2 regions of the Aeromicrobium sp. Leaf291 genome follow, and region 2 is predicted to be linked to the other one. Evidence: riboswitches for the same ligand, from Rfam matches in the RefSeq annotation. Region 2 holds a riboswitch; the other holds the start of a gene.
What was found. A riboswitch is a leader RNA that binds a small molecule or an ion and turns the genes downstream of it on or off. The one in region 2 is predicted to bind S-adenosylmethionine.

Region 1 (4,409 bases), on a different contig from region 2:
CTCCATGGCAGAGACGATCTGACCCTCCCCCGACAACAGTGCAGCCTGAGCAGCCAGCGAGCGCTGAAACGACGGAGAACTGATGTCATCGGGCGGAAGTGCAGCCTCGAGCGCCAACGGCTCGATGCCCAGCGCCTCCGCCAGCTGCGCCGCGGCCTTGCGCGACGGCTTGCGCAGGCCCGTCTCCAGCTGTGACACGTAGGGGTAGGACAACCCCGACCTCTCAGCCAGCTGGGACCGCGACATGCCTTGCCGCTTGCGGAACTCCGCCAGCACTCGTCCAAAAGAGGAATCCGTCGACATCTCAATGCTCCTTGCATAATCTGTCTGCAGTCTGCATTATGCTCATTGCACACCCTACCTGAGAGGAGATGATCATGAAGCTCTCGACACACCTGAGCCGCGATCGCTTCGACTGGATGCAGGACTCCCTGCGCCGTCGCGACCACGCCGTCATGCTCGTCCGCGTCGCCGGCACCCTGCCCGAGGGATACGCCGTCCGCCCCACCGACCGCGCCGCGTCGCACCTGGTGGTGGTGCTCGACCGCAGCGGCTCCATGTCCGGCGGACGTCTCGAGCACGCCAAGCGGGCGCTGGTCGACGTCGTCGGCAGGCTCTCCCCCGACGACTCGTTCGGGCTCGTCACCTTCGACAACCGGGTCGAGGTGGTGGTGCCCGCCGGACCGGTCACCGACCCCGCCGCCGTCATCCGGCACATCGAAGGGGTGCACGCCGGCGGCAGCACCGACCTCGGCGCCGGGCTGGTGCGGGGGCTGGAGGAGGCACGCCGGATCGACGTCGGTGCGGGTGTGCGGGTACTGCTGGTCAGCGACGGCCACGCCAATGTCGGCGTCACGGACCCCGAGGCGCTCGGGGGGCGCGTCGGGGCCATGCGGGCACGCGGCATCACGACGTCCACGCTCGGCGTGGGGCTCGGGTACGACGAGACGCTGCTCTCGACCATCGCCCGGGCCGGTGCCGGCAACGAGCACTTCGCCGCCGAGGCCGACGCCGCAGCAGCAGCGATCGGCGAGGAGTGCGGGGAGCTGGCCGCCCAGCGGTTCCTTTCGGTCCGCCTCACCATCGCGGCTGCGTCCGGCATCCGCGGACTCGACGTGGTCAACGACCTGCCCGTGGTGCCGGTGCCCGGTGGGATCCAGGTCGACCTCGGCAGCATGCGGGTCGACGAGACCCGCTCGCTCGTGGTCGAGTGCGCACCGCACCCGGCCACCCGGCCGGGGCGGCGCAAGATCGGAAAGCTCCGCGTCGACTACGTGCTCGCCGACGACCTGAGCGACCAGCACACGTCCACCACGGTGTGGACGCACGTGAGCCGGCCCGACGAGCGCGAGGCGGGATCGGACCGCCAGGTGCTGGGTGAGTGGTACGTGCAGCGGGTGCTGCGACGCCGGCGCAAGGCCCTGGCGCTGCTGGCCCGCGGCGACGACATCCGCGCGGCTCGCGAGTTCGCGAAGCTGGCGACGCTGGCGCACTCTGCGGCGTCGAAGGTGCCGGCGGCGTTCCGCGCCGAGCTGCTCCGCGAGGCCCAGGAGGCCGAGCGGATGGCCGAGCCCGAGCTGTTCCTGGCGATGGCGCCGGACGACCGGCAGTTCATCAGCAAGAACATGACGGCCGATGGTGGTCGCCGTTCCCGGAGGCGCTCGTGAGCGCCGAGCAGACCGGCCCCGAGGGGCAGGAGGAGAGCCGCATGAGGCGAAAGGTGATCGTCGTGCTCGTCACGACGCTGGTGGTGGCTCTCGGCGCCACGGGGACGGTGCTGTTCGTGCAGCACCGCGCCGAGGCCGAGCGCGTGGCGGCAGCTGCCGCCGAGGAGCGCGCAGCCGAGAAGGAGCGGCGCGAGGCGATCGCCGCGGCCCAGGCCGCGCACGAGGAGTGCGTGACCGCCACGGCCGACTACCTCGCGGCGGTGCAGGACATCGACGCCGTGGTCTCCGTCGGCGTCAACTACGAGGACTACAGCGACCTCGTGCGCGACGCTGCCATCTCCCAGCGGCGTCTCGGCGACGTCTCGGCGCGATGCGCCGGCGGTGTCGTCGAGCCGCTCGACGAGGCGCTCGGCGAGTACACGGACGCCTCGACGAAGTGGGACGACTGCATCTTCGACGACACGTTCTCCTGCGACGTCGACGACCTCGACCTCTCCAGCGGATGGCTGCTCGCCGGTGCGTCACTGATGACTGCAGAGGAGTTCGTCGACGGTGCCGGCGGTGACGCGGCGTGAACACCTCGCACTCGGGGCAGCTCTGTCGGAGCCCGTGGCTAGCGTCGGGGCAGGTCAAGAGAGCCACCCACGCCTTCGGACAGTGGTGGCCGGCAACCGCGTCGCCCGACACGGTGCCTTCCGGAGAAGACCTGGGCTGCACCGTCCGGTGCGGTCAAGCGGGCACTCGCGGTGCCCCTGAACCCTCAGGAGGGCCCATGGACGTCGATCTCGCTGCGTACGCGCACCACCTCGACCCGGACGACCTGCGGAAGCTGTTCCACCACGGTCACTGGATCCCCGTCCTTCGGGGCATCACCCAGGCGTACGTCGAGCGCCACTACCCGGGCTGGTCGTGGAATGCCCGCACGGCCGTCCTGGAAGAAGCCGGCGTCGCGCACCGCCTCGGTACGCGCAACATGCACCCGCACTTCGTCCCGGACCGGTTCGTCGAGAGCGTGCACCTCAACAGCCCAGACGATCTCTGCATCGTGTGGATCGACGGGTCGGTGACCGTGCGATGAGCTTCCAGATCGTGCCCGGCGACCCTCGGTCGACCGTCATCGTCCACGTGCCGCACGCCTCCCGCGAGATCCCGGACGAGGTCCGTGCCGGTCTCCTCCTGGACGACGAGGCCCTCGAGCGAGAGCTCGACGCCATGACGGACGCCTTCACCGACGTCGTCGCTCAGCTCGCCGCGGACTCCGCAGGGGTGCGCCCTTGGCTGTTCGTCAACAGGTTGTCGCGCCTCGTCGTCGACCCTGAGCGTTTCCCGGACGAGCGGGAGGAGATGAACGCGGCTGGCATGGGTGCGGCCTACATTCGCACCTGCGAGGGATTCAACCTCCGGCACGACCCGACCAGACTCGTCGAGACGTACTTCGACCCGTACTCCCGCGCGTTCGCGGAGCTGCTCGACGAGCGCATGGACGCCGTGGTCTCGGTGACGATCATCGACCTGCACTCGTTCCCCGTCGAGGCGCTCTCCTACGAGCTGCACCGCGACGGCCACCGACCCGAGATCTGCCTCGGCACGGACCCCTTCCACACTCCGCGTGCGCTCCTCGACGAGGCCCGCCGAGCCCTGTGGCCAGTGGGCATCGAGGGCGACATCGCCGTCGACACGCCGTTCTCGGGCAGCTACGTGCCCCTGCACGTCTACCGCGTCGACCGCATGGTGCAGGCGATCATGGTCGAGGTTCGGCGGGACCTGATCACGCTCTCGCCTGCGGAGCGCGACGACCGAGGCATCGGCCGCGTCGCGCGCGGCCTGGCCACGCTGATCGACCGTGCCGCCACCTTGGCACCGACCTTCGAGCACCCGCACGGGGTGAGCCTCGCCCGCGCGGTCGGCGTGTCCGACCCGTCGATGCTCAGCGACACGTTCCGCGTCCGCTTCGGAGGCGACCTGGCAGCGCCGCTCGAGGTCGTCGACCAGGGCGACCATCTGCTGCTGCGCTACGACGACATGACGTCGCGCCACCCGTACCCCATCAGCGTCCACGAGATCGAGAACGCCATCGAGCTCCTCGACGACCCCACGCTTCACACCGACTGAACCGGAGGTCCGCCATGAATGCCATCCTTGATCCCTCGTCCCTGTCCGACGAGTACGCCGCCGTCCTCGCCCGTCTCGACGCGCTCGCCGCCATCACGGCCGAGTACACCGAGCGCCGCCTCCTGCTGGAGGGGCTGCTCGACGACGAGCGCCTCCCCGCGTTCATGGCGCACCCCTACGCCCTGCTCTCCGCCGAAGAGGAGGTCGAGCTGGCCGGCTACGTCGTCGCCGGGCTGGCCGCCGCAGGTGACGTCGGCCCCGATGCCACCCGCGCCGTGCGGCTCGGCTCGCTGGCGCGCGAGCGGTTCGTCCTCGCCAATGTGCGCCTCGTGATCTCGATCGTGCGGGTGACGAACCGGGAAGGTCTCCCGTTCGACGACTGCATGCAGGCCGGGCTGATGGGGGTCATGCGCGCCGCCGAGAAGTTCGATCCCTCGTTCGGCACGAAGTTCTCCACCTACGCCACCTGGTGGATCCGCCAGCACGTGCAGCGCTCGATCGCCGACACGGCGCGCGTGGTCCGACTCCCAGTGCACGTCCACGAGGACCTGCGACCGGTCCGGGCGGCGCGGAGGGCGCTGCGCGAGTCCCTCGACCGCCTCCCCACCCTCACGGAGATCTCCGACGCGA
Region 2 (4,409 bases):
CACCTGGTGACGCGATCGAACCACCTGCCCGGACCGATCTGACGCCGAGCCTATACGCGCCGGTCGCGGCGCAGAAGAGCGCGGTTCACCCGCTGGTCACCCAGCCCGTCGACCGGCCTGCGACACCGCCCTCGGGATGGACCCCGATCGACCCTGACCGCACCCTGGCCGCACCCCGGGAACAGGGTGCGCTGCTCGGTCGGCGTGCTTCAGTGGAGGCACACGAACATCGATCGAGGAGCTGGACTCTCATGACCGCCTATCCCCACGAGCCCGCGCCCGGCCAGGGCACCGGGCAGGGCGAGCCCCTGTCCGACGACACCCAGCGCAGCATCGGCGTCATCGTGCACGCCGTGCCGGCGGCCGCCCTCGTGCTGAGCGCAGGCACCCTCGGCTTCGTGGCGTCCCTCGTGATCTATCTCGTCTACAAGGACCGTGGCGAGTACGCCCGCCGCCAGGCGGCCAACTCGCTCAACGTCCAGATCACCACGGGCATCCTGCTGCTGCTCTCGCTCCCGCTCATGCTGGTGCTGATCGGCTTCGTCACCTACGGGATCGTCATCGTCTGGGCCGTCGTGCTGCACGTCGTCGGCGCGGTGCGCGCCAGCAACGGCGAGTGGTGGAACCCGCCGCTCACCCCCCGCTTCGTCCGCTGACGCGGCTCGGAGATTCCCAGGTCGACCTGGGAATCGCCCGGCACGCACGGCTTCCTCACGTCTGCACGGGTTGCTTCCCGTGCGGGCGTGAGGTCTCCGTGCGCCGGTGCGCCTGTTCGGCTGCCCACCCGCAGGACGAGGATCAGGCGCAGCCGCCGGCGACGGCGGGGATGATGCTGATCTGCGCGCCGTCCTTGACGGGGGTCTCGAGGCCCTGGGCGAAGCGCACGTCCTCCTCGGCCACGTACACGTTGACGAAGCGGCGGAGCTTGCCGTCCTCGTCGACGATGCGGGCCTTGATGCCGGCGTAGGACGACTCGAGCGAGTCGAGCACCTCGGCGAGCGTCGCGCCGTCGGCCTCGACCTTGGAGGAGTCGCCGGTGTAGCTGCGCAGGATGGTGGGGATGCGGACGGACACGGACACGGTGGTCTCCAGTCGATCGAGGGGTGAGGGGCGGGAGCGGTCGTCGGCTCAGGCGAGGCCGGAGGCGACGAACGCGTCGTACGTGGGGGCGATCGTCGCGGCCGGGCCGACGCGGCCCGAGACGGCGTCGAGGGTCTTGAGCCCGTGGCCGGTGTTGATGAACACCGTCTCGAGGTCCGGGTCGAGCTGCCCGGTCTCGACGAGCTTCTTCAGGACGGCCAGCGTCGTGCCGCCGGCGGTCTCGGTGAAGATGCCCTCGGTACGCGCCAGCAGCACGATCGCGTCGCGGATCTCGTCGTCGCTGACCTGCTCGACGGCGCCGCCGGTGGCCCGCGCGATGTCGAGCACGTAGATGCCGTCGGCGGGGTTGCCGATGGCGAGGGACTTGGCGATCGTGTCGGGCTTGACCGGGCGGATCGCGTCATGACCCTCGGCGAACGCCGTGGCCACCGGGTTGCAGCCCTGCGCCTGGGCGCCGAAGACCTTGTAGGGCTTGTCCTCGACGAGGCCGAGGTCGATGAGCTCCTTGAACGCCTTGTGCACCTTGGTCAGCTGCGAGCCGGAGGCCACCGGGATGACGATCTGGTCGGGCAGGCGCCAGCCCAGCTGCTCGGCGATCTCGTAGCCCAGCGTCTTGGAGCCCTCGGCGTAGAACGGTCGGACGTTGACGTTGACGAACGCCCACCCGTCCTCCTCGCCGGCGATCTCGCTCGCGAGCTTGTTGACGTCGTCGTAGTTGCCCTCGACGGCGACGAGGTTGTCGGTGAAGACGGCCGAGTTCACCTGCTTGGGCGTCTCGAGGTTGCTCGGGATGAACACGACGGTGCGGATGCCGGCGCGCGCCCCGGCGGCGGCCACGGCGTTCGCGAGGTTGCCGGTCGACGGGCACGCGAAGACCTTCGCGCCCAGCTCGGTGGCGGCGCTCAGGGCGCACGCGACGACGCGGTCCTTGAAGGAGTTGGTGGGGTTGGTGCTGTCGTCCTTGACCCAGAGCCTGGTCAGGCCCAGCTCGGCGGCGAGGTTGCGCGCCTCGAGCAGCCGCGTGAAGCCGGGCTCGGTGTTCGGGCTGGACTCGATGTCGTCGGGCACCGGCAGGAGCGCCTTGTAGCGCCAGATGTTGCGCGGGCCGCTCTCGATCTGCTCGCGCGTGACCGTGCCGAAGTCGTAGTCGACCTCGAGCGGGCCGAAGCAGTCGTCGCACGCGTAGTGCGGGCCGAGCGGTCGCGTGGCGCCGCACTCGCGGCAGACGAGCCCGGTGGCGGACCCGAAGGCGCCGTCGCGCAGCGAGCCGCGCTGGGCGACCTCGGCCTGGTCGACGTCGGATGCCGCGGACGTGGTGGACGGGGCGGTGGTGATGCTCACGAAAGCCTCCTGGTCATCTTTCCCGACCTCTCTGGTCGGGACGGAATGAGCACCTGGCTCCGGTGTCCTGGGTGGACGGTGGAGCTGGTTGCTGGGGCGTCGTCGGGCCGTGTCCCTGTACCCCTCTGGATGAGCAGGTCCAGCGTAGGCAGGCGTCTCACCATGTGTCCAATTGGTCCGCGATGCGAGACGCAACGGTCCACGGAGCGGGCGTCCACAGATCGAGCCGCAGGCGAGCGCGCCGCCCGTGGTCGTCCACAGCCGTCGGCGCAGCCGGGCGTCGCGCCGGCCACGAGGGCCATGTCCCGTCGACCGCACCGGACCGACCGGTGCCGACGTCGGAGGTCTTCACCATGCCGCTCACCATCCGTCCACTCCGCACCCGTGCCGCCACGCTCGTGGCTGCGCCGACTCTCGCCGTCACCGCCGGACTGCTGAGCAGCGCCGTCCTCGCCGACCCGCCGTCCAGCCGGCACCGCCTGCCGGGGCACACGATCGTGGCCGTGGAGGGCGATGCCGAGAACGGCTTCAGCGTGTTCCGGCTGGACGGCAGCAGCGAGCACCCGCCGACGCTCTCGGAGTCGACGGCGGAGTGCCACGAGCACGACGACCCCACCGACGTCGTGGTGTGCCTGGCCGAGGTCGAGACCCGCCTCGAGGGGCTGGCCGACGTGCAGCTCAGCCTGCGCTGGGCAGCGGAGCGTCGCGGGGGCCCCGGCCCTCGGTGAACCGGGCGCACGTGTGACGCACGGGACCCGACCCCGGTTCCCGCGGCAGGCCTAGGAGGCCTCGGTGAGCGAGTCGGCGACGTCGCCGAACACGCAGTCGGTGAGGGCCAGCAGCGCGGGGTCGCCCGTCACGTGCTCCGGGGCGCCGATGGCCAGCATCACGTTGATGAGCATGCCGTGGGCCACGAAGTCACGGGCCCGGTCGTCGTCGATCCCGGTGCCGCGGACGACCTGGAAGATCTCGGTCATGCGCGACCGCGCGAACGCCCCGATCTCGGGATCGGTCGCGGCGGCGAACCCGTGGACCATGAGCTGCAGGGCGTCGCGGTCGCGCAGGACCAGGTCGGCGTAGGCCTGGCCGAGCGGCGAGAGGCCCTCCTCGGAGTCGGGGTCGATCACCTGCGTGGCGATGACGTGCTCGAAGGCGTCGATGATGCGACGGGTCGCGCGGTCGAACACCTCCACGAACAGCTCGAGCTTCGTGCCGAAGATCCGTACGACGTAGGGCTGCGAGACGCCGGCCTCCTTGGCCACAGCGTCGGTGCTGGTCCCGGCGTACCCCGTCCGGGCGAAGGCGCGGGTGGCGGCCTCGAGCACGAGCTCGCGGCGGGCGTCGGCACTCATCCGAGGGGTCATGGTTGACAGGTTATCACCCGATTACTTAAAGTCGTCCACAAGTAATCATTCGATGCCTTCTACGTTCGGCCCCCTCCCCAGGAGCACTCCCATGACCACCGACACCCTCGACTCCCCCGCCTCTGCCCCACCGCCCACGGGCACGCCGTCGGCGACCACGACCTCCGCGCGCCGACGCACGGCGCTCGCCCTCACGGCGGCCTCGTTGCCGATGTTCATGGCCACCCTCGACAACCTGGTCATGACGAGCGCCCTGCCGGTCGTGCAGTCCGACCTGGGCGCCACCGACACCCAGCTGTCATGGTTCATGAACGCCTACACGCTGCCCTTCGCGACGTTCATGCTCGCGCTGGCCGCCGTGGGCGACCGCCTCGGACGACGACGCGTGATGCTGGCCGGCATCGGCGTCTTCACGCTCGGGTCCGTGGCCGCCGCGCTGAGCGGGTCGGCCGAGGCCCTCATCGCGGCGCGGGCCCTCCAGGGCGTCGGCGCCGCGGCGATCGTGCCGCTGTCGCTCACGCTCCTCGTTGCCGCCGTGCCCCCCGCGGCGCGAGCGGCCGCGATCGGCATCTGGAGCGGCGTGGCCGGGCTGGGTGTCGCCGT

Region 1: linked by a shared signal. The riboswitch ahead of ASF35_RS11990 (hypothetical protein) and the one ahead of thrC (threonine synthase) in region 2 are both predicted to bind S-adenosylmethionine.

The regions. Positions count from the first base shown of each region.
Region 1 is NZ_LMNM01000002.1:475,643-480,051, reverse strand. Features, by position in the region: gene ASF35_RS18570 (helix-turn-helix domain-containing protein) at 1-303, opposite strand, end outside; gene ASF35_RS12000 (VWA domain-containing protein) at 378-1,667, shown strand; gene ASF35_RS11995 (hypothetical protein) at 1,709-2,242, shown strand; SAM riboswitch class IV at 2,295-2,409, shown strand; gene ASF35_RS11990 (hypothetical protein) at 2,440-2,745, shown strand; gene ASF35_RS11985 (N-formylglutamate amidohydrolase) at 2,742-3,779, shown strand; gene ASF35_RS11980 (RNA polymerase sigma factor RpoD/SigA) at 3,794-4,409, shown strand, end outside.
Region 2 is NZ_LMNM01000001.1:941,821-946,229, reverse strand. Features, by position in the region: gene ASF35_RS04755 (DUF4870 domain-containing protein) at 252-656, shown strand; gene ASF35_RS04750 (ubiquitin-like small modifier protein 1) at 799-1,080, opposite strand; gene thrC (threonine synthase) at 1,129-2,436, opposite strand; SAM riboswitch class I at 2,453-2,578, opposite strand; gene ASF35_RS04740 (hypothetical protein) at 2,796-3,170, shown strand; gene ASF35_RS04735 (TetR/AcrR family transcriptional regulator) at 3,222-3,806, opposite strand; gene ASF35_RS04730 (MFS transporter) at 3,898-4,409, shown strand, end outside.